4 regions of the Nocardia sp. NPDC052316 genome follow, and region 4 is predicted to be linked to each of the others. Evidence: riboswitches for the same ligand, from Rfam matches in the RefSeq annotation. Region 4 holds a riboswitch; each other region holds the start of a gene.
The links. Region 4 has a riboswitch for S-adenosylmethionine ahead of ACIHA7_RS30630 (bifunctional o-acetylhomoserine/o-acetylserine sulfhydrylase). Riboswitches for the same ligand answer to the same signal wherever they lie in the genome.
Positions count from the first base shown of each region.

Region 1: another riboswitch for S-adenosylmethionine. It lies ahead of ACIHA7_RS16985 (amino acid ABC transporter permease); the one in region 4 lies ahead of ACIHA7_RS30630 (bifunctional o-acetylhomoserine/o-acetylserine sulfhydrylase).
Region 2: another riboswitch for S-adenosylmethionine. It lies ahead of ACIHA7_RS09830 (2OG-Fe(II) oxygenase); the one in region 4 lies ahead of ACIHA7_RS30630 (bifunctional o-acetylhomoserine/o-acetylserine sulfhydrylase).
Region 3: another riboswitch for S-adenosylmethionine. It lies ahead of ACIHA7_RS06985 (rhodanese-like domain-containing protein); the one in region 4 lies ahead of ACIHA7_RS30630 (bifunctional o-acetylhomoserine/o-acetylserine sulfhydrylase).

Region 1 covers NZ_JBIUBB010000003.1:915,171-920,877, forward strand. The annotation lists gene ACIHA7_RS16975 (ABC transporter substrate-binding protein) at 1-186, opposite strand, end outside; gene ACIHA7_RS16980 (amino acid ABC transporter ATP-binding protein) at 186-953, opposite strand; gene ACIHA7_RS16985 (amino acid ABC transporter permease) at 950-1,954, opposite strand; SAM riboswitch class I at 2,142-2,236, opposite strand; gene ACIHA7_RS16990 (hypothetical protein) at 2,482-3,222, shown strand; gene ACIHA7_RS16995 (glycosyltransferase) at 3,219-4,361, opposite strand; gene ACIHA7_RS17000 (LppM family (lipo)protein) at 4,394-5,185, opposite strand; gene ACIHA7_RS17005 (carotenoid biosynthesis protein) at 5,237-5,707, opposite strand, start outside.
Region 2 covers NZ_JBIUBB010000002.1:680,278-685,984, forward strand. The annotation lists gene ACIHA7_RS09820 (MFS transporter) at 1-797, opposite strand, end outside; gene ACIHA7_RS09825 (tRNA-dependent cyclodipeptide synthase) at 794-1,516, opposite strand; gene ACIHA7_RS09830 (2OG-Fe(II) oxygenase) at 1,516-2,322, opposite strand; SAM riboswitch class IV at 2,441-2,559, opposite strand; gene ACIHA7_RS09835 (hypothetical protein) at 2,668-3,270, opposite strand; gene mgrA (L-glyceraldehyde 3-phosphate reductase) at 3,341-4,384, opposite strand; gene ACIHA7_RS09845 (M64 family metallopeptidase) at 4,597-5,556, shown strand; gene ACIHA7_RS09850 (Xaa-Pro dipeptidyl-peptidase) at 5,672-5,707, shown strand, end outside.
Region 3 covers NZ_JBIUBB010000001.1:1,501,212-1,506,918, forward strand. The annotation lists gene fgd (glucose-6-phosphate dehydrogenase (coenzyme-F420)) at 1-815, shown strand, start outside; gene ACIHA7_RS06980 (O-succinylhomoserine sulfhydrylase) at 865-2,079, opposite strand; gene ACIHA7_RS06985 (rhodanese-like domain-containing protein) at 2,153-2,569, opposite strand; SAM riboswitch class IV at 2,584-2,700, opposite strand; gene ACIHA7_RS06990 (hypothetical protein) at 2,764-3,210, opposite strand; gene ACIHA7_RS06995 (FAD-dependent oxidoreductase) at 3,559-4,950, shown strand; gene ACIHA7_RS07000 (amidohydrolase family protein) at 5,009-5,707, shown strand, end outside.
Region 4 covers NZ_JBIUBB010000006.1:662,049-667,755, reverse strand. The annotation lists gene ACIHA7_RS30640 (MFS transporter) at 219-1,715, opposite strand; gene ACIHA7_RS30635 (TetR family transcriptional regulator) at 1,850-2,578, shown strand; SAM riboswitch class IV at 2,630-2,740, shown strand; gene ACIHA7_RS30630 (bifunctional o-acetylhomoserine/o-acetylserine sulfhydrylase) at 2,833-4,167, shown strand; gene ACIHA7_RS30625 (homoserine O-acetyltransferase) at 4,206-5,324, shown strand; gene ACIHA7_RS30620 (TetR/AcrR family transcriptional regulator) at 5,370-5,707, opposite strand, start outside.

The DNA.
Region 1 (5,707 bases), on a different contig from region 4:
GGCGATGCTGTCCACCTTGGCGGCGCGGACACGGCCGGTCTGCGCGGCGGAGAGGTCGAAGGTGACCGTACCTGCGGGTGGGGGCGCGGACTCCGCGTCGGGGTCGGTGCAGCCGGTGGCCAGCAGGACGACCGCGGTCGCGGCGGCGGTGGCCAGGGCGGAAAGCTTCATCGGAAACCTGTTCATCAGCGGACTCGGGAGAGGAAGGCGCGGGTGCGCGGGTGGCGCGGATTGTCGAGGACCGCGGCGGGGGTCCCCTGCTCGACGATGGCGCCCGCGTCGAGAAACACGACGGTGTCGGCGATTTCGCGGGCGAAGCCGATCTCGTGGGTGACGATCACCAGCGCGGTGCCGCCGTGCGCGAGATCGCGGATCACGTCGAGCACCTCGCCGACCAGTTCGGGATCCAGCGCGGAGGTCGGTTCGTCGAACAGGATCACCCTGGGACGCAGGGCAAGTGCCCGCGCGATCGCCACCCGCTGCTGCTGTCCACCGGAGAGCCTGCGCGGGTAAGCGTCGGCCAGCTCGCCGATGCCAACCCGTGCCAGCAGCACCCGCGCCTCGGCCTCGACCTCCGTGCGGTCGCGGCGTTGCGCGGAAAGCGGTGCGAGCGTCACATTGTCGAGCACCGTCAGATGCGGGAAGAGATTGAAGTTCTGGAAGACGAACCCGATGCGGGAGCGCTGCTTGCGCACCTCGCGGTCGGGCAGCGCGTGCAAGGTGTTGCGGCGCAGCCGATATCCGATCAGCTCACCATCGATGCGCACGGTGCCCGCGTCCAGCGCCTCCAAATGGTTCAGCACGCGCAGCAGGGTGGACTTGCCGGAGCCGGACGGGCCGATCACCGTCACCACCTCGCCGGAGCGCACCGTCAGGTCGACCCCGCGCAGAACTTCCTGTGCGCCATAGGATTTGCGGACGCCGCGGACCTCGACGGCGGGCGCGGCGGTCATCGGGTCGCTCCGCGCGGCGCGGTGGCGCCGGACTCGGCGACTTCCCGCAGCTTCTGCCAGGCCCGCTGGACCGGTGACGGCGGTGGCGTGCGCTGGGTGCCCTTGGCGTAGTGGCGTTCGATGTAGTACTGCGCCACCGAGGCAATGGTGGTGAGCACGATGTACCAGGCGGTGGCAACCAGCAGCAGCGGCACCACCCGACCGTTGCGGCCGTAGATCACCTGGACCTGGTAGAACAGCTCCGCGATCGCCATCACCGACACGATCGAGGTGCCCTTGAACAGGCTGATCACCTCGTTGGTCGCATTGGGCAGGATCGACCGCATGGCCTGCGGGACCACGATGGTGCGGAACTGGCGCACCCGTGGAATGCCCAGCGCGGCAGCGGCTTCCAACTGCCCGGCGTCGACGGAGATGATGCCCGCCCGGATGATCTCGGCCGAGTACGCCGCCTGATGCAGCGCGAGCCCGATCACCGCCGCGGTGAACCCGCTGATCACGCCGTTCACGTCGAAGGTGAAAAACGCGGGACCGAACGGGATGCCGACCGACAGCGTGTTGTACAGGTAGGCGATGTTGAACCAGAACAGCAGTTGCACGATGAGCGGAATCGACCGGAACGCCCAGATGTAGCACCAGGAGATCACCCGCAGCACCGGGTTGCCGGACAGTCGCCCGATGGCCAGCGCGGTGCCGAGCAGGAAGCCGAGAGCGGTACCCCACGCGGTGAGTTCCAGTGTCACCCGCAGCGAGGCGAGCACCGACTTCGCGGTGATGTACTTGGCGAAGGTCGGCCAATCCCAGCCGGGATTGGTGACCAGGCCGTGGATGAACTGTGCGAGCAGGACGAGCGCGACCGCACTGACCACCCACCGCCACGGGTGCCGCGTCTTGGCCACGGTGGGTGCGGCACCCTCGGCGTCGGGCAGGTGGGTCGTAGTGGCGACCGGGTCGTCGCCTGCGTCGGTGTCGCCGGGCACGGCGGTGGCGGACGCACTCATTTCGAGGTCCTTCGGAAGAACGAACGAGACCGCACCACATCGGGCCGCGGTCACATCACCCGGCCAGCGACGGGTGCACAGACTGGCTGCGGGTCAGCCCCGACAGCTCGCGGACGTCACCTTGCACTGATCGATGTGGCGACGGCCCCAACGGGTGCCGAGGGCAGCGGAAATGATCACTTCGGTTCCTCCATCGGTCCCGGCGGAAGCACCCGCACCCGGTGAACCGGGGGGTTGCTGCGACGTCGACGAGCCAGGTCTCTCGGTCGCTCTGGATGGTTGTCGCCGATCCGGACACCGGCTGATGTCAGGGTCGGGCCGAATTATCATGCCCAGCAGGCGAACTCTGGGACAAGGGAACTAATCACCGTGAGCGTAAACCTCGCCGCGGCCCGGATATCGGGGGGTGCGGGGGCGGTGTGGTCGCCCGGACACGCCGATCGCTTGCCGGCGGCTATATCGCCTGATCACAGCGCTTTGCGGAGTACCGTCAGCCTTCGATCGCGTCGATGATGAGGGAGGTCTTCGTGGCTGTACCGCGCCGTTCGACCATACTGTCCGCCGTCGCGAGCTGCTCGGTCGCGCTGGCGCTCGCCGCACCGACCGCGGGTGGTGCGCCGCCGCCCGCCGTGGCACCGATTCCGACCGTCACCGCCCCGGTTCCGCCCGCAGCGGCCGGTCCGGCCCAGACCGGCACCAGCACGCTCAGCGATCTGTTCGGCGTCTACCACACCGCGGTCGACGGCCTGCGCGCCGCGGGCATGCAGCCTTTCCTGTACCCGACCGCGTCCGCGTACTGCCTCGGCGGCAGCTCCCTCGGCCTCGCCCCGGCGGTGGCCGCCGCCGTGCCCGGCCCGTGGCCCAAGACCACGATCGCCATTCCCGGCGTGGACCTGGCCGCCGTCAAGGCAGGCCAGACCATGTTCACCTTCGTGCCCTACGGCCTCGGCCAGGACGGGCCGGACACCACCGGCATGCAGGTCGCCTGGCTGAACCTGACCAGCGGCCGCGGCGGCATGGCCTCGATGGGCCCGCTGTCCACGGTGTTCGGCGCGATGATCCCCGCCGAAGTCCCGGCCGTGCTGCGCCCGATGGCCGAACGCGCCATCCAGGACTTCTTCTTCGCGGCCTTGCCGATGGGCGGCGTCCGCGCGGTACCCGTCGACACCGGTCAGGGCACCGTGCTCGCGGCGGTCTTCGGCACGGTCGACAACGGCGGCAAGTCCTGCTTCTTCCTGCCGACGGTGGGGATCACCGAAGTCCCTTAGATCTGGACCCGGCGGCCTTTCCAGCGCAACGTACCCCGTCGTCGAGCGCGATGGGAGCGGGCCCACAGCGCCAGGTAGGCGGCGACCGAGAACGGGTGGGCCAGGGCCGCGAGGACGTCGGTGCGGGCGAGTGGGCCGCCGGTCTCGGTGCAGCGAGCGAGCAGCCTGCCGGTGACCGCGGCCGCGTAACCGAGGAGGCCGACCCGGCGGAGCGCGCCGTGGCCGCGGAGTGCGACGGACGGCGGCACCCAATAGGCCAGGGCGGCAAGCGTTCCCACGGTCGCGCCGCCCGCGACGGTGCCGCCGTAGGCCGACCACAGCCATCGGGTGTAGCCCGCCGCGAGTTCGGTTGCGCTGTCGTACATTCGGGTGCTCGCCAGGCGTCCGGCGGCGACGAGCACGGTGGGTTGTCCTGCGCGGCGCAGGGTTCGGGCGATGTCGAGATCCTCGGTCGCGCTGGCGGCGACCGAGGCATGCCCACCGACGGCTCGGTAAGCGGCGGTGTCGAACGCCAGAAACTGCCCGCAGGCCACCGCGGTGGACGGCCGCAGGCTCCGATCGGCCACCGCGATCGGCAGCGTCGCGGCCCACGACCAGCACAGCAGCGGCTGCACCAGTGCCTCGACCGGCGACCCGGCCCGCTGCATCGGCCACGGCGACACCAATGCGGCTCGCCGCCTGCGCAATTCGCCGACCGCCCCCGCGATCGCGTCCGGTGCCAGCCGGACGTCGGCGTCCACGAAGACCAGCACCGGCGTCACCACCGCGTCGGCCAGTCGCACACACGCGGCAGCCTTCCCGGTCCAGCCGGGCGCGGGCGCGGTCTCGTTGCGCAGCACCGTGATTCGCGGGTCTTCGGCCGCCGCGTCGATCGCCGCGGCGAAGGTGTCGTCACCCGACGCGTCGTCGAGTATCAGCACGCTCATGCGCGGAACTCCGCGCTGCGCCCGCAGATCCGCGATCAACCGGGGCAGTCGTGCCGCCTCGTCACGGGCAGGCACGCACACGGTCACCGGCTCGGTCACCTCGACCGGGCTCGCCGCCAGCTGCCGCACCGTAAGCCGGTTGTAGAGCGCGATTCCGGCGCCCACCACCGAGATTCCGGTACCGAGCCAGGTCAGCCCGAGCGCTCCGGCGATCGGGCCTCCGCGCGACGCGAGTCGGCCCTCGCTCAGCGGCCCTGCTTGACCGTTTTCCACCAGCGACTCCAGGAGAGGCCGGTGGGGGCGCCCGGCGCGGGCGGGTTGCGGTCCATGTAGGCCATCGTGGCGATGACGGCGGCTACCGCGAGGGTGATGCCGCCGACGATGCCCGCCCAGCCCGCGAACGAACGGGTGTTGGGGTCGGCGTAGCTGACCTCGGCGCGCAACGGGGAGACGTCGCCGGCGGGCAGCTTCCAGGAGACGATGTTGTCGCCCTCGCGGTTGCCGTTGGTCTTGGCCACGCGGGCCGGGAACGCGACGGTGAACTGCACGTCGGAGCCGTGCGGCGGCACGGATTTCAGGTCGACCCGGCCGGTGAGGCTGACCAGGTCGCCGTTGCGCTGGAACTGCAGTTGGAACATGCCCTGGGTTTGCTCGGACAGCTGACCGAGCTGGCCGACCTCGCCGAAGGACATGTCTTCGAAGAACACCTGGCTGCCGACGTACCCGTCCTGGGTGTAGGGCTCCACCCGCACCTTCGCGGCGAGCGAGTCGGGCGCCTTCAGCTGCGGGCCCTTGTCATTGGGTTCGACGGGCACGACCGCGGCGACGATCCGCCCGGATACCCGGTCGTTGGACGAAACACCCATCGACACCTGCACCCGCAGGCAGCCCGCGAGCACGGGGATCAGCAACGCCGCGAGCAGAACGGCCGCGGCGACACGCGCTCCAGGGCGGGGCGTCCGCGGCGACGGTAGTACCGGGGCATCGGGGATCGTGGTGACGGGACTCGGCTGCACGCAGACATCGTGCCAGGCCATCCGTCCAGATTGCCACGCGACGGGCGGAACGGACCCCGCGATGTACGTCGGCTAGTCCGCCGTATCGGGTCGCGGACCGAAAAAGCCGAGGTGACGCAGCAGAGGCAGGCCGAGGACGGCCAGTCCGAGCCCGCCGTAACCGGCCGAGAACGGGAGCCCGAGAAACACCGCGTGCGCGAGCACGGACCCGAGCCAGGTCCACAGGAAAACAGCCACCGGCACGGCGAAACGGGGAGCGGTGTCCAGCCCCGCTGACGGATTCAGCGCTGCCGGCACCGGGGCCGCGCGCTCCCACCCGGTCAGCAGCGCACCCATGAGCACCGCCACCGCGAACCAGCCGAGATAGTTGGTGTACGGAATCTCGGCGAGCCCGGGCAGTCCGGCGCCCTGGTTACACCACGTCCATTGACCGTCGGTGACCATCTGCGGGTCGAGGAACAGATCCCAGCCGACCGCACCCACCGCCAGCAGGCCGATCCGGGGGGCCACCGCACGCGTGAGCAGCTTGGCGACCATCCAGAT
Region 2 (5,707 bases), on a different contig from region 4:
AATCTCCGATTGCCGAACAGTGCCGGATCGATCAATGGATTCGCCGCCCGCCGCTCCGCGACGATCCCCACCGCGACCGAGACAACGAGGACGACCGCGGCGATGAGGACCCAGGGTGAAAGCCATCCCCGCAGGTCGCCGAGTACGAAGATGCCGACGGCCGACACTACGGCGAACGCGACGACGATCTGTCCGGCCCAGTCCGTGCCGCCGGTCGGGTCCGGCGGCACGTGGGGGACCGCGAACGCGATCGCGACCAAGGCCGCGAGGCCGAGGGGAATGTTGATCCAGAAGATCGACTGCCAGCCCAGATCGGGCACCAGCAGACCGCCGAGCACCGGGCCGATGGCCAACCCCAGACCGTTCACCGAGTACAGCCAGCCGATAGCTTTGCCTCGATCACCCGGTGGGAACAGCGATTCCACCAGCGTCGAGGTGCTCGTGTAGAGCACGGCACAGGCCGCACCCTGCACGAAGCGCGCGACGAGCAGGATCCCGATCGACGAGGCGGCGGCCGCCCCCGCCGACGCGACCACGAACAGGGTGAGCCCGAACAGCAACACCTTTCGGCGTCCGAGATGATCGGCAACCCGCCCCGCCGTGACCATGAACATCGACAGCGCCATCAGGAAAACACCGAGGGTCAGTTCGGTGTTCGACGTACCGGCCTGCAGATCGGCCCCGATGGCGGGCAGCGCGGTGGTGACGATGGTGAGGTCGATGCACCCGAGGAACGACGCCACCGCCAGCCCGCCGAACCCGATGACGCGCCGCTCGGCCGGGATCTCGAGGCTCACAGCTGCGCCTCCGCCGCGGAGTTCAGCGCCGACTTGCGCTTCTTGAATCGCAAAGGGAGCCAGGCGACGCGGTCCGGGTACTCGGGTTCGACGAACAGTTCCCGTGTGCGGCCCATCGCGGCGGAGATGCGCTGCGGGTAGATGACGAAGTCGAATCCCTCGTGCGCCCACAGCGGCATGATGATCGGGCATTCCTCCAAAAGGTATGCGCGGCAGGATATCCGGACCGCGTCCTGGTCGACGTCGGGTTCGCGCGCCAGCCGCCGTTCGATGAATCGTTCGATGGTGCTGTCGATGGCGTGCCGATAGGGTTCGTCGGTCTCGTAGGCGTGCTCGATGGCGTCGTAGAGGTCGCCGTAGCGGGGATGGGACAGCGCGAAGTCCCACCGCAGAATGTTTGTCGGGCAGTCGATCTGGTCCAGATAGCCCTGGTTGCGTGCGATCCATTGGTCACCGGCGATGCGCGCACGAGCATGCCGGTCGATATCGGTGCCGCCGCTGAGGTTGTGCCGTTGCAGGGTGTCCGCGACGGCGATCGCGCAGCGCCCGAAGTTCGAGCGATTGATCAAATCGATGGTCGCGGCGAGCTTTTCACCCTCGTGGTAGTCCGCGCCGACGCTGACCAGCAGGACGGTGGAGCGGCCGTCGGTGGTGATGCCGTCCGAGCGTAGGTCGTAGGCGGCCTTGTGCGACGCCGAGAGCAGCGTAGTCGTGGTCATCAGCTCCACACCTTCAGCGACTCGGCCGGATCGGTGACCCCGATGAACAGTCCGATGGTGATGCGGGGGCGGTCCTGGGACGGCGCGACCGCGTGCACGCGGCGCGGATCGATGAAGATCGCATCGCCGACGCGCGGCGTGATGACGAGCGCCGGATCGCCTACCGCGGCACGGTCGATGCCGTAGACGCGGTCGCCGGATCGGTCTCGATATTCGCTCTCGTCGGGATAGTCGTCCCAGATCTGCAATTCGCCGCCCCGATCCGGCACATCCAGATAGACATTCACCGACAGTTGCCGCGTGATCCGAATATCGAAGTCCGGCGGCAGGTTGCGGCCGACATTGTCAGTGTGCGGCTCCAAATCCACACCCACCAGTTGGTAGCGCGCGACGCCGGCGAAGAAAGCCTGCCCGTCGCGCCGCAACAAACTCGCCCCGGCGGGCCAGCTCTCGTCGAGCAGTAACCGCAGGTCGTCGGCGGGGTACGAATACGGCGAGGCGATGTCGCGCAGCCGATCGATATTGTCGCGTGCCTCCTCGAAATACCGCCCGCGCCCGGCGTCGGTGCTCGTCTCCGAGAACGCGTGCCCGATCCGCCGGAACTGCGGGTCGGTGGCCAACGGGCCGTGGTCCTGCCTGCCGACGAAGGCCTTGCGCAGGTGGTCGAGCGCGTCCGGCCGGACGAATCCGGCCAGTCGCACCGCGTGCACGTCGCCGTTCAACAGCGCGGTCAACGATTCATGGTCGAATCTTTGCCTGGTGGTGTCCAGCACGCGGTCTCCGAGAGTTGGCGTGGCCGTGGTCATGTCGTTCCCCTCTGGTTGTCGCTCGATGGACCGGGCACAGGCCCAGGCACGAGAAGGGGAGTGCGTTTCGGACATGAGTCGACCCCCGTCTCTCGAGAGGGCTCCAGCACACCGATGGAGCCCGCGCTTGCCCGGGCCGCATTACGCGGCTCGGCCTGGTCTTGACCCGGGGCACCCCGCCGCGGTTGGAGGGTTGCCGGCCAGCTAGCCGGGGACTTGACGCTGGCACTCTTGACCTGAGGTAAGCGTGCCGCCCGTCAGAACCGTTGTCACGCTTTAGAATCGCGCTGAGTTATGAACCGAGCTAAGGAGTTTCCGCCCGGAGTTACGGACCGTCACGCCTGGTCAGCCGCCGAGTAGGCCGAGGCCGCGTAGTTCGAGGGCGGCCAGTCGGCGGACGGTGGCTTCGTCGCCGCGGCGCCAGGCGTCGACCACGTCGGGGTCGATGCGGTCGAGTTTGCGCAGGGGCTGGTTGGCGAGGGCGCGCAGGGCGAGTAGGTCGCGTCCGCCGGGGGCGGCGCGCAGGCGGGCTGCTGTTGCGGCTCTGCGCATCCAGCGCACGCGTAGCGGCAGCCAGAGGAACAGCACCAGTCCGAGCGGGACGATCAAGAGTCCGAGGGCGAGGGCCATGGCGAGGTCGTTGACCAGGGCCTGCTGGTCGCTTCCGGCCTCGGCCATGGACCGGGCGGCCGCGGCCGCGCGCTCGAAGGGGGAGGTGAGATCGTCGCCGACCATCGGCACCCGGCCGACCTTCCGGCCGACGTCACCGAGGCTGTCGGCCATGCCGCCGCCCGCGCCTTCCAGCTTCTGGCCGGGCACCCCGAGCTGCTGCACCAGATCGTGCACCCAGAGTGCGGCCGTGACCGAGGCGTATACCCAGGCCACCACCAGCAGATCCGTGACCAATTGACGGGCGGCGACGGGGGCCCGATCGGCGTAAATCCTCACCTGTACGGAATTCCCCGGTGCGCCAATCGAAAACGGCACTTCCTACGCGCAATAACGCGGGCAATACTGTTCAGAGAGTGCCTTGGCGCGCGGACCGCCACAGGTCGACTTCGCCGTCATCGTCGAGCAGCGCGTCGATGTCGGCGAGCTCGTCGGCGCTGAATTCGAGATTGTCGAGGGCGGCGACGTTTTGCTCGAGCTGGTCGGTGGTGGACGCGCCGATCACCAGCGACGTCACCCGATCGTCGCGCAGCGCCCAGGCCAGCGCAAGCTGGGCCAGCGTCTGCCCGCGGCGATCGGCGACCGCGCCGAGTTTGCGCAGCCGATCGATCATCGCCGGGGTGAGCAACTCGTTCTGGAACGACTTGCCTTGGGCGGCACGCGATTCCGGTGGAATGCCATCGAGGTACTTCGAGGTGAGCAGCCCCTGCGCGAGCGCGGTGAACCCGATGACGCCGAACCCCTCCGCGCCGGCCGCGTCGAGCAGCCCCTCGGTCTCGATCCACCGGTTGAGCATCGAGTAGGACGGCTGATGGATGAGCAGGGGAGTGCCGAGCTCACGCAGCAGTGTGGCGATGGTGACCGAATCCTGCGCGGTATACGAGGAAATTCCTACGTACAGCGCCTTTCCCTGACGGACCGCGGTATCGAGCGCCGCCGCGGTCTCTTCCAGCGGAGTCGTCGGGTCGAATCGGTGCGAATAGAAGATGTCGACATAGTCGAGTCCGAGCCTGCTCAGCGACTGGTCGAGCGAGGCGAGCAGATACTTGCGTGACCCGCCGCCCTGCCCGTACGGACCCGGCCACATGTCCCAGCCCGCTTTGCTGGAGATGACGAGTTCGTCGCGGTAGGGAGCGAGTTCCTCGCGCAGAATGCGTCCAGCGTTGATCTCCGCCGCGCCGTAGGGCGGGCCGTAATTGTTCGCCAGGTCGAAATGCGTGATACCGAGATCGAAGGCGCGCAAGGCGATTTCACGCTGGGTGAGATAGGGGCGGTCATCCCCGAAGTTGTGCCAGAAGCCGAGCGAGAGCAGCGGCAAATCCAGGCCCGAGCGTCCGGACCGGCGATAGCGCATCGCGCCGTCGTACCTGGCGGGGTCGGGAACATATGCCATGGAGACCTCCTCATCAGCTGCACGGACGGTCCCATACTGCCCGACCGGTGCGCGGCGGCAGCCCGAGCCCGGGCGATCGGCGCGTCCATTCCCCAGTTATTCCTCAGTCGAGTTGCCGGACCAAATGTGGTTCCTTGATGAGGAATTCGACAGACCGAAGTGCGGCCCGCGCCGTCCGGGTCGAAATCGCGAACCACTCGAGGAGCTTTGCCATGCCCTTGTTACGACGCATGTTCGCAATCATGCTCGGCGCGTTGATCATCGTTGCGATGTCGGTCGCCACGGGATCGGCCGCCCCCACCGAAGAACGAGAAGTGTTCTCCCCGGACGGCACCATCGGCCGCGTTTCCGTGCCGGTCCGCCCGGAAGCCCCGGCCCCGCGCTCGGCGGTGCAGGCCGACGTGGTGACGATCCAGCAGACCGGGCCGTCCAGTCAGCGCTTCGATCTGGTGTTCGTCGGCGACGGATACACCTCCGCTCAGCTGGAGACCTACAAGCAGCACGCGATCAACCGGTGGAACGAGATCGCCCAGGTCGAACCGTTCAAGTCCTACAAGAACTCGTTCAACGTCTGGGCGGTGAACGTGGTCTCCCAGCAGTCCGGTGTGGACAACGATCCGCGCGGCACCTACCGGAACACCGCCCTGGACATGACCTTCTGGTGCGGCGGCACCGAGCGGCTGCTGTGTGTGAACGAGACCAAAGCCCTGCAGTACGCCCGGTTGGCGCCCGAGGTGGACCAGGTGGTCGCGCTGGCCAACACCACCAAGTACGGCGGGGCGGGCGGCAAGGTGGCGACGTCGTCCGGCGGCAACGCGCAGTCGGGGCAGATCGTGGTGCACGAGCTCGGGCACTCGGTGGCCGGGCTGGCCGACGAGTACGACTACCCGAACGACCGCTACACCGGCCGGGAGCCGCGCGAGGTGAACGCCTCGACCTACACCAGCGCGCAGATGCAGCAGAACAAGGCCAAGTGGTACCAGTACCTCGGCAAGCCCTCGCCGGACGGTGGCGTGGTCGGCACCTATGAGGGCGCGGTCTACCACAAGCGCGGGGTGTACCGGCCGACGCAGAACTCGCTGATGCGCTCGCTCGGTCGCGAATTCAACCTGATCGGGCTGGACGCGATGAAGGCCGCGATCGAGCGGAAGGCCCCGCCGACCCAGCACTGATTCATCACCGGATGCCCGGCCGCCCGGCCGGGCATCCGAGGTAATTCCCCTGAGCCAGCAGGTATTTCGAGTCTCGCACGGGAGCACCTCGTGATGAGTTGTGAAGGAGAACGCAATGGCATCCAGACAGCATCAGCACAGACGTGACCGG
Region 3 (5,707 bases), on a different contig from region 4:
AGCGGATCCAGCTCGGCACCTCGGTGCTCACCCCCACCTTCCGGTACAACCCGGCCGTGATCGCGCAGGCCTTCGCCACCATGGGTTGTCTGTACCCGGACCGGATCATGCTCGGCGTCGGCACCGGCGAGGCGCTCAACGAGATCGCCACCGGGTACAAGGGGGAATGGCCGGAGTTCAAGGAGCGCTTCGCCCGGCTGCGGGAGGCGGTCGAGCTCATGCGCGCGCTGTGGACCGGCGACCGCGTGGACTTCGCGGGCGAGTACTACAACACCGTCGGCGCGTCGATCTACGACGTGCCCAAGGGCGGCATCCCGGTCTATGTGGCCGCGGGCGGACCGCTGGTCGCGCGCTACGCGGGCCGCGCGGGTGACGGTTTCATCTGCACCTCAGGCAAGGGCATGGAGCTCTACACCGAGAAGCTGATGCCGGCGGTCGCCGAGGGCGCCGCCAAGGCGGGCCGCACCGTCGCGGACATCGACCGGATGATCGAGATCAAGATCTCCTACGACACCGATCCCGAACTGGCCCTGGAGAACACCCGCTTCTGGGCCCCGCTGAGCCTGACGCCGGAACAGAAGCACAGCATCACCGACCCGATCGAGATGGAGGCCGCCGCCGACGCCCTCCCGATCGAGCAGATCGCCAAGCGCTGGATCGTCGCCAGCGACCCCGACCAGGCCGTCGACCTCATCAAGCCCTACCTCGACGCCGGCCTCAACCACCTGGTCTTCCACGCCCCCGGCCACGACCAGCGCCGCTTCCTCGACCTCTTCCAGCGCGACCTCGCCCCGCGCCTGCGCGCCCTGGCCTGAGCAATGACAAAGGCTCCACCCGCCGCGACGGGTGGAGCCTTTGTCGTTGCTAGCTGAGGGCGTGGTCCAGGTCGGCGAGCAGGTCTTCGACGTCCTCGAGGCCGACCGAGATGCGGACTACGCCGTCGGAAAGGCCGATGGTGGCCCGGCCTTCGGGGCCCATGGCGCGGTGAGTTGTGGTGGCGGGGTGGGTGATCAGGGATTTGGCATCGCCGAGGTTGTTGGAGATGTCGATGATGCGCAGGCGGTTGAGCACCTCGAAGGCGCGCTTCTTGGCCTCGTGGGCGGGGGCGTTCAGTTCGAAGGTGACCACCGTGCCGCCCGCGCTCATCTGGCCGGTGGCCAGCTCGTGCTGCGGATGTGACTCCAGGAAGGGGTATTTCACCCAGCTGACGGCCTTGTTGGTCTCCAGGAAGCGGGCGATGCGCAGGGCCGACTCCGTGGAGTGGCGCACGCGCAGCGGCATCGTCTCCAAACCCTTGAGCAGTGTCCACGCGTTGAACGGGCTCAGCGCCGGACCGGTATGGCGCATCAGGGTTTTCACCGGACCCTCGATGTAGTCCTTCGCGCCGAGGATGGCGCCGCCGAGCACCCGGCCCTGGCCGTCGATGTGCTTGGTGCCCGAGTAGACGACCACGTCGGCACCCAGTTCGAAACCGCGCTGCAGCAGCGGGGTGGCGAAGACGTTGTCCAGCACCACCTTCGCGCCGGCGGCGTGCGCGAGCTCGGTGACCCGGCGCACGTCGACCAGGGTCTGCATCGGGTTGGCCGGTGTCTCGAAGAACACCGCCTGGGTGGGCACCGACAGCGCCTGCTCCCACTGGTCCAGATCCTCGCCGTCGACGAAGACGGTTTCGACGCCCCAGCGCGGCAGGATCTCGTTGCACACCACGAAGCAGGACCCGAACAGGCTGCGCGCGGCCACCAGTCGATCACCGGCGCCGAGCAGCGCGCCGAGCGCGGTGAATACCGCCGACATTCCGCTCGCCGTCGCGAAACACGCCTCGGCACCGTCGAGCAGCCGCATCCGCTCCTCGAACATGGCGACCGTCGGATTGCCGTAACGGGAGTAGACGAAATGCTCGACGTCGCCGGTGAACGCGGCCTCGGCGGCCTCCGCGCTCTCGTAGACGAAACCGGAGGTCAGGTACAGCGCCTCGGAGGTCTCCTCGAAACCGGAGCGCCGCAAGCCCCCTCGCACACCGAGCGTCGCGGGGCCGACCCCTTCGGGCAGCGGCTTGTCGAACGCACCACCGGTGATCATGACTGCCTCCCGAGGACCCACTGCCCCCCGGCGACGCGGCTGCGCGACAACGCGGCCGCCGAACAGCAGCTACTCATGACTGCCGCCACGGCAAGCCGAGGGCGCGCCAGCCGCTGCCGCCCCGATGTCCGTGCGCGTCGACCGGGCCTTCGAAGCCGTCGAGCACGTTGTAGGAGGTGCCGAAACCGGCCTGCGTCGCGGCGATGGCCGCGCCGATGGAGCGCTGACCTGAGCGACAGAGGAAGATCACCGGAGCCGCCGGATCGTGCCCGTCCAGGGCCTTGACCAGCTGCTCGGTGAACTCACCGTTGCGCGTCCCCGTAGCATCGACCCACTCGATCAGTACCGTCGGGCGCTCGATCGAGCTGGTGTCGGGCACGCCGACGAACTTCCACTCGGCCTCGGTGCGCACATCGACCAAGACGGCTTCGGGGTTGTCTCGCAACAGTTCCCAGGCCTGCTGGGGAGTGATGTCACCGGCATAACTCATCTGGACCCTCCTAGAATCCGCACTTGCCGCGCTCGGGTTTGACGCGCGGCCAGGTCGTCACCCGGAGCACCCCACCGCGGAGGAGGGTTGCCGACCAGTATTGCCGGGGCTTGACACTGGTTCTCATGACCTTCTGCTGAGATTGCCTCGACAGGGGTCACCCTGTCAAACGGCTGCTCACGGTATGAGAATGCTCAATTACAGACCAGCCATTTGTCGCCGGAGCGGGTCAGATTCCAGGTCGAGGTGGCCTCTTCGCCGTCGACCTTCGTGGTAACCGTCGCCATCGCGCGATCGCCGTCGACCTTCGGATCGACGAGTTTCGTGATCTCCACGGTCTTTCCGCCGCCGGAGCGCCCGACCAGCGGTGAGCGCTTCGGGTCGAAGTCCGGGCAGCCCGTGCCTGGTGGGGGCACCAGATCGGTGCTGTTGGAGCCCTCGACGAAGCCGCGCACCGCGGCGGCGATCCGGTCGGATTCTGTGACATTTTTCTCAGCGGGCGACAGCACCCCGCCGATGACGATCCCGGCGAGCACGAGCACCGCGACGACGGCGGCCGCGACGAACGGTACGACGGAACGCTTGTCGGTCTGATCGACCGGGATGATCTCGTCTTCCGCAGGCTGCTGCTCTTTGCTCATACGAGCATGATCCCTGGTCGGCGGGCTTATCCGACGCTCACCCCTGCCACACGCAGCCAGGCGTTGCGAACTCCGCCGCACCGCAGCGGAATCACCGCCGCGAGACCGGGCAAGCCGGACAACACCGGTGGCGCGGCATCCGTTCAGTTCACGCACCGGCGCGGGCCGCCTCGGCCGCCACCGATAGAATCGCGAGACTGCGGCCTGCTGTCATAGCCGCGACCGGAATGGCCACGAGCCGACAACTCCGGTGTCCGCATCGTCAGGTGCAACCAGCCAGCGCGTAACTTAGCCTAGGCTAAGGAAGACGCCGTATTTGTTTCTCAACCAAAAGGGTGCGCGTAAAAGATGACCGAACAGAGTGCAGCGAATCGCCCGCTCCGCATCGCCATCGTTGGCGCCGGACCCGCGGGGATCTACGCCGCCGACGCCCTGATGAAGTCCGATGCCGAGGTCAGCATCGACCTGTTCGAGCGCATGCCCGCGCCGTTCGGGCTCATCCGCTACGGCGTCGCGCCGGACCACCCGCGCATCAAGGGCATCATCACCGCCCTGCACAAGGTCCTCGACAAGCCGCAGGTGCGCCTGCTCGGCAACATCGACTACGGCACCGACATCACCCTCGACGACCTGCGCACGTTCTACGACGCGGTGATCTTCTCCACCGGCGCCAACGCCGACCGCGCGCTCGGCATCCCCGGCATCGGCCTGGACGGCTCCTACGGCGCCGCCGACTTCGTGTCCTGGTACGACGGCCACCCGGACGTGCCGCGCACCTGGCCGCTGGACGCGGAGAAGGTCGCCGTGCTCGGCGTCGGCAATGTCGCGCTCGACGTGGCCCGCGTGCTGGCCAAGACCGGCGACGAACTGCTGCCGACCGAGATCCCGCCGAACGTCTACGCGGGCCTCAAGGCCAACAAGGCGCTCGAGGTGCACGTGTTCGGCCGCCGCGGCCCGGCCCAGGCCAAGTTCACCCCGCTGGAACTGCGCGAACTCGATCACTCGCCGACCATCGAGGTCATCGTCGACCCCGAGGACATCGAGTACGACGAGGGCTCCGAGGCCGCGCGCAGGCACTCCAAGCAGGTCGACATGATCGCGAACACGCTGGAGCAGTGGGCCATTCGCGACGTCGGCAACCGGCCGCACAAGCTGTTCCTGCACTTCTTCGAGTCGCCCGCCGAGATCCTCGGCGACGAGCAGGGCAAGGTCGTCGGCCTGCGCACCGAGCGCACCCAGCTCGACGGCACCGGCAACGTCAAGGGCACCGGCGTGTTCAAGGAATGGGATGTGCAGGCGGTCTACCGGGCCGTCGGCTACCTGTCGCAGAACCTGACCAACCTGCCGTTCGACGACCAGGCAGGCACCGTGCCCAACGAAGCGGGCCGGGTCATCGCCGACGAGAACGCCGACGGCGCCGATCGTTACGTCCCGGCCACCTACGTCACCGGCTGGATCAAGCGCGGCCCGGTCGGCCTCATCGGCCACACCAAGGGCGACGCCAACGAGACCGTGGCCTGCCTGCTCGACGACAGCGCGAACTTCACCCCGGCCGAGCGGCCGGAGCTGGACGCGGTCACCGAGTTCCTGGAGGGCAAGGGCATTCCGTTCACCACCTGGCAGGGCTGGTACCGGCTGGACGCGCACGAGCGTTCGCTCGGCGAGCCAGAGGGCCGCGAGCGCGTCAAGGTGGTCGAGCGGGAAGACATGCTGCGCGCCAGCGAGCCGCACAAGGTCTGACGACTCGCCTGGTGGGTCCGCGACAGCGGAACGACGCGTACTGAGGCATTCTGTACAGGTGTTCGATGCCCATTTCCACATCTTCGATCCGCGGTTCCCGCGGTTCGAGAACGAGGGCTACCTGCCCGGCCACTTCACCATCGCCGACTATCGAAAGCGCATGTCGCGCTTCGATGTCGGCGGCGGTGCCGTGGTCAGCGGGTCTTTCCAGGGCACCGATCAGACGTATCTGAAGGCGGCCCTCACCGAGCTGGGCGAGGGCTGGGTCGGCGTCACCCGCCTGGATCTGGACGCCACCGACGACGAGATCCTCGAGCTGGACCGCATCGGCGTGCGCGGGCTGCGGTTCAACCTCAAGCGCGCCGCCGCCGACATCACCGGCATGACCTTGCAGGCGCTGCGCGCGCACGAGCTGGTCGGCTGGCACGTCGAGGTCTATATCGACGGGACGATGCTCGCTTCGCTGCAGCCGGTGATCTCCAAGCTGCCGGTCTTCGCCATCGATCATCTCGGCATGTCCGAGGAGGGCCTGCCGTTCCTGCTCGATCTGGTCGATCGCGGCGCCAAGGTCAAGGCGACCGGTTTCGGCCGCGTCTCGATGAACGTCGCCGACACCCTGCGCCGCATCCACGCGGTCAACCCCGAGGCGCTGATGTTCGGCACCGACCTGCCCGGTACTCGCGCGGGCCGCCCCTTCCGCGACTCCGACGTCGACCTTATCTGCGACGTGGTCGGTACCGACATGTTCGCCGTCTTG
Region 4 (5,707 bases):
ACGTATATGCCCCGCGTTGTCCGCGAGACGTGTGGTGCAAACAAGACAAGCGTACTGCTGCCGATGATCGTGGTGTGCGGGCAGCCCCCCGAGTGAGAAACCCCACGAACTTACTGACTGGTAGGTCATTGCGCAATTCGCAGGTCGCCGCGCCGGACGAGCGCGGTCCGCGCACCGCCGGGCAGGCGACACGCGGACCGCGGGGGTGGTCGCGTCGGTCAGACTCCGACGTGCACCGGGCGGGCGCCGTCCTCGGAGCCCTCGATCAGGTTCTCCGGCCGGTCCCGGATCATCAGCGCGATCACCGGGACGGCGGCGAGGAAGAAGCCCGCTCCGACATAGAACGCCACGTCGTAGCTGTGGATCGAGGCGCGGGCGACCAGGTTGTCGATCGTCGGGTGATTCTCGGCGTAGGTCTTGGCCGTCTGCACCGAGATGGTGGTCAGCAGCGCCGTGCCGACCGCACCACCGACCTGTTGCGCCGCGTTCAGCAGCGCACTGGCCACGCCGGAATCCTCCTCCTCCACCTGGTGCAGCGCGACCGTCTGCATGCCGACGAACAGCGGGCCCATGCCGAGTGCGATCAACACCTGGGCGGGCAGCACGCTCGTCGCGAAGCCGTCGCCGAAGTCCAGCTGAGCCAGCCACACCAAACCGAGCACGCCGAGCACGGCACCGGCCACCATCAGCGGCCGCGGACCGATCTTGGGCAGCAGCGCGCTGGTGACGCCCGCGGAGATCGCGATGCCCGCCGGGAAGGGCAGGAAGGCGAAGCCCGCCTTCAGCGACGAGTAACCCAGCGTGATCTGGAAGTAGTAGCTGAGGAACAGGAACATCGCGAACATGGCGATCGGCACGAGCAACGCGGCGAGGAACGCGCCACCCCGGTTGATCTCACCCGGAATATGCAGCGGCAGCAGTGGATTGGCCGAGCGCCGTTCGATCACCACGAAGGCGATCAGCAGCGCGGTCCCGGCGACGAGCAGGCCGAGGGTGCTGCCCGCCAGCCAGCCGTCGTCGGCCGCGCGGCTGAAGCCGTACACGATCGCGATCAGGCCGAGCGTCACGGTGACCGCGCCGGGCACGTCGTAGCCGCCGGTGCGCGGTGTCGGCACGTCCTTGACCACCCATGCCAGCGCACCGAGCAGGGCGAGCAGCGCGATGGGGGTATTCACCAGCAGGCACCAGCGCCACGAGGCGTACTCGGTGAGCGCTCCGCCCGCGATCAGACCGAGCGCGGCGCCACCGGCGGAGATTCCCGCGAACACGCCGAACGCCGTTGCGCGCTCACCGGGTTCGGTGAAAGTCACCGACAGCAACGACAACGCGGCGGGCGCGAGCAAGGCCGCGAACGCACCCTGCAGCGCGCGCCCGGCGAACATCTCCGCGCCGTTCTGCGCCAGACCGGCGAGTGCCGACGCGGCGGCGAAACCGACGAGACCGACGATGAAGATCCGGCGTCGACCCAGGTAGTCGGCGAGCCGACCGCCGAGCAGCAGCAGGCCGCCGAAGATCAGCGTGTAAGCGGTCAGCATCCACTGCTTGTTGCCGTCGCTGATGCCGAGATCATGCTGCGCGAACGGCAGCGAGATGGTCACGATGGTGGCGTCGAGCACGACCATGAGCTGGGCCAACGCGATCACCGCGAGAGCGAACCAGCGGGCGGAGCCGCCTTGTTTTTCCGGTACTTCTACCGCTTCCACAGTCTCGGTCACCGTGGTCTCCTCATCCCTAGACACTGTGCGGCTATCCTGACATTTGGCGACAATTGGCGTCAAGCGAAAAATGTCGTAGCACGACATTTGGCGGTTAAGGACACGAAAACACTAGGTTGCGATAGGGTGTGAACATGCTCGAGTCACCGACGCCGACGACCGCGAGTACCGCAGCGGAGACCCCGGCTGCCCCCGTCAATGCCGGGCCGCCCGCCCATCCCGGCCTACGGGAGCGCAAGAAGCAGAAGACCAGGTTGCGAATCATCGAGGTCGCGCTGAACCTCTGCGACGCACAGGGATTCGACGCGACGACGGTCGAACAGATCGCCAACGCCGCCGACGTCTCGCCGCGCACGATCAACCGATACTTCGACAGCAAAGAGGACATCGTCCTCGGTCCGATCCAGGACTTCGGCGAGACCGTCGCGGAGACGCTGCGCACGCTTCCCGTCACCGGCAACGAACTGGAGTCGATCCGCGAGGCGTTTCTGCGGGTGATCGACCACGCCGCGAGCGAGTCCGCCGAGGGACCGGTCTCGTTCCGGCAGTTCCAGCAGATGCAGCGGATCATGCGCAGCAGCCCGTCGGTCAGCGCGCGCAGCCTCGAGCACGCCGACAGCAAGAACGTCGCGATCGCCGCGGTGGTCGCCGAACGACTCGACAGCACCCCCGACGCGCTGCCGGTGCGGCTGATCCTCGGCGCCTGGCAGCTCATCGGCCACCTCGCGATGGAGTGCGGCGAGAGCATGTTCGACTACGACAATCCGCAGGCGGCCGCTGCGGCAGGCCGCGACTCCTTCACCACCGCCTTCGACGAGTTCACGCGCGTGTGCGGCGGCGCGCGACCCGGCGCGGCCCGCTGAGTTCGGCTCCGGATTTCGGCGGTTGATCCGGCGCCGGTTATGATGCCGTCAGGTCATGAGTGCCAGCGCCAAGCCCCGGCTCGCTGGACGGCAACCCTCCAGCAGCGGTGGGGTGCTCCGGGTGATGACCGGGCTCTCGAAGGTCGAGAGCAAGCGCGCTTTCCAGGAGGTTCCCGAAATGTGTTGTTGTACTTCGCCGTTGCCCCGATAACCCGTTAGTTCTGGCGAACAACCTTTTCTTTGGAGCAAAGCTCATGAGTGATTCCACCGTGCCCGCGGCCGACGTCGACCCGACCGCGCAGTGGTCCTTCGAGACCAAGCAGGTGCACGCGGGACAGGCCCCCGACGGCACCACCGGTGCCAGGGCCCTGCCCATCTACCAGACCACCTCATACGCCTTCCGCGACACCGACCACGCCGCCGCGCTGTTCGGGCTCGCCGAGCCGGGCAATATCTACACCCGGATCATGAACCCCACCCAGGACGTGGTGGAGCAGCGCGTCGCCGCGCTCGAAGGCGGTGTCGCCGCACTGCTGCTGGCCTCCGGACAGGCCGCGGAGACGTTCGCCATCCTGAACCTGGCCTCGGCCGGCGACCACATCGTGTCCAGCCCGCACCTCTACGGCGGCACCTACAACCTTTTCCACTACTCGCTGCCCAAGCTCGGCATCGAGGTGTCCTTCGTCGACGACCCCGACGACCTGGACCAGTGGCGCGCGGCGATCCGGCCGAACACCAAGGCGTTCTACGGCGAGACCATCGCCAACCCGAGCAGCGCCATCTTCGACATTCCCGGCATCGCCGCCGTCGCGCACCAGGCCGGGCTGCCGCTGATCGTCGACAACACGGTGGCCACGCCGTACCTGATCCAGCCGCTGGCGCACGGCGCCGACATCGTCGTGCACTCGGCGACCAAGTACCTCGGCGGGCACGGCGCCGCGGTGGCGGGCGTGCTCGTCGACGGCGGCACCTTCGACTGGACGGTCACCGACGCGCAGGGTCAGCCGCGCTTCCCCGGCTTCACCACCCCGGACCCCAGCTACCACGGTGCGGTGTTCGCCGATCTCGGCGCGCCCGCGTTCGCACTCAAGGCGCGCGTGCAACTGCTACGCGACCTCGGCTCGGCGGTCTCGCCGTTCAACGCGTTCCTGATCAGCCAGGGCATCGAGACGCTGAGCCTGCGGATCGAGCGGCACGTCGCCAATGCCAAGGCGGTGGCCGAATTCCTGAGCACCCACCCGGACGTCGAGCAGGTCTTTTACGCCGGTCTGCCCTCCTCGCCCTGGTACGAACGCGGCAAGCAGCTGGCGCCCAAGGGCCCCGGCGCGATCGTCGCCTTCGAGCTGCGCGGCGGTGTCGATGCGGGCAAGAAGTTCGTGGACGGATTAGTCCTGCACAGCCATGTGGCTAACATCGGAGATGTGCGCTCCCTCGTGATTCACCCCGCGTCGACCACACATTCGCAGCTGACGCCCGCCGAGCAACTGCTCGCCGGGGTCACTCCGGGCCTGGTCCGCTTGGCGGTGGGGATCGAAGGGATCGACGACATCCTGACCGATCTGCGCGCCGGTTTCGCGGCGGCGACGTGAAGGTGAGCAGCGAACCGAGTGTGGCCCGTTCGTCCGGGGTGGCCCTGCCGCCCCCGGACGGGCGGCTCGGCATCATCCCCGTCGGCGACGTCCGGCTGGAGAGCGGCGCGGTCATTCCGCAGGTGCATCTGGCCGTGCAGCGCTGGGGTGAGCTCTCCCCCACCCTGGACAACGTGGTGCTGGTCGAGCACGCGCTGACCGGCGACTCGCATGTGGTCGGGCACCCGGACGACATCCACCCGCTGCCCGGCTGGTGGGACGGGATGGTCGGCCCCGGCTGTCCGCTCGACACCGACGAGTGGTGTGTCGTCGCGACGAACGTGCTCGGCGGCTGCAAGGGCAGCACCGGGCCCTCGACGCTGGCGCCCGACGGAAAGCCTTGGGGCTCCCGGTTTCCGGAGATCTCCATCCGGGATCAGGTGGCCGCCGAGGCGGCGCTGCTCGATCGGCTCGGCATCGCGCGGCTGGCCGCCGTGGTCGGCGGGTCGATGGGCGGCATGCGCGTGCTGGAGTGGATGGTCGGCGCACCGGATCGGGTCGGCTCCGCACTGGTGCTTGCCGTCGGCGCCCGCGCCACCGCGGACCAGATCGGCACGCAGACCACTCAGATCGCGGCGATCAAGGCCGATCCGGACTGGCAGGGCGGCGATTACCACGACACCGACCGCGCGCCGATGACCGGCATGGGCATCGCCCGGCGCATCGCGCATCTGACCTATCGCACCGAGGACGAGCTGGATCACCGGTTCGAGAACAACGCGCAGGGCGCCGAGGATCCCTGGCGCGGCGGGCGATACGCGGTGCAGAGCTACCTGGATCACCAGGCCGACAAGCTCTGTAGCCGTTTCGATCCCGCCACCTACGTGCTGCTGACCGAGGCGATGAACCGGCACGACATCGGCCGCGGCCGCGGCGGGGTCGCCGCCGCGCTGGCCGCGACGCCGGTGCCGTGCGTGGTCGGCGGCGTCGACTCCGACCGGCTGTATCCGCTGCGCACGCAGCAGGAACTCGCCGAGGGGCTGCCCGGCTGCGATGGACTCGAGGTGGTGCACTCGCGCGACGGGCACGACGGGTTCCTCACCGAGGCCGCTGCGGTGTCGAAGTTGCTGACCGAGACGATGCGGTTGGCGCAGCAGAGCCGTCAGCCTGCCAGCTGAATTCGCTTCGCGCACAGCGGTTTCGCCGCACGGGCCGGCGGTACGCTATGCGCCGGTGCCTTTCGGCGCGGGCGCGCCCATCAGCAGGCCGACGATGGCGTGCACGAATCCTTGCAGGCGTTCGCGGGGATACTCGTCGGGTTCGCTGACCGCGAGCCTGCCGAGCATCTCGGCGATCTGCAGCAGTGAGTTGGTGAGCAGCGCGGAATCCACTCCGGCCCAGCGTGGTTCGAGTGCGGTGCCGATGCGTACCAGCGCCTCGGCCTGATCGAAGATGCCCGCACGCGAATGCCGCAGTGCCGCACGGTATTCGTCGGGGGCGTTGCCCGGCCCGGCGAGGATCAGTCGCCACCGGGTCGGATTCTCCAGTGCCACACCGACGA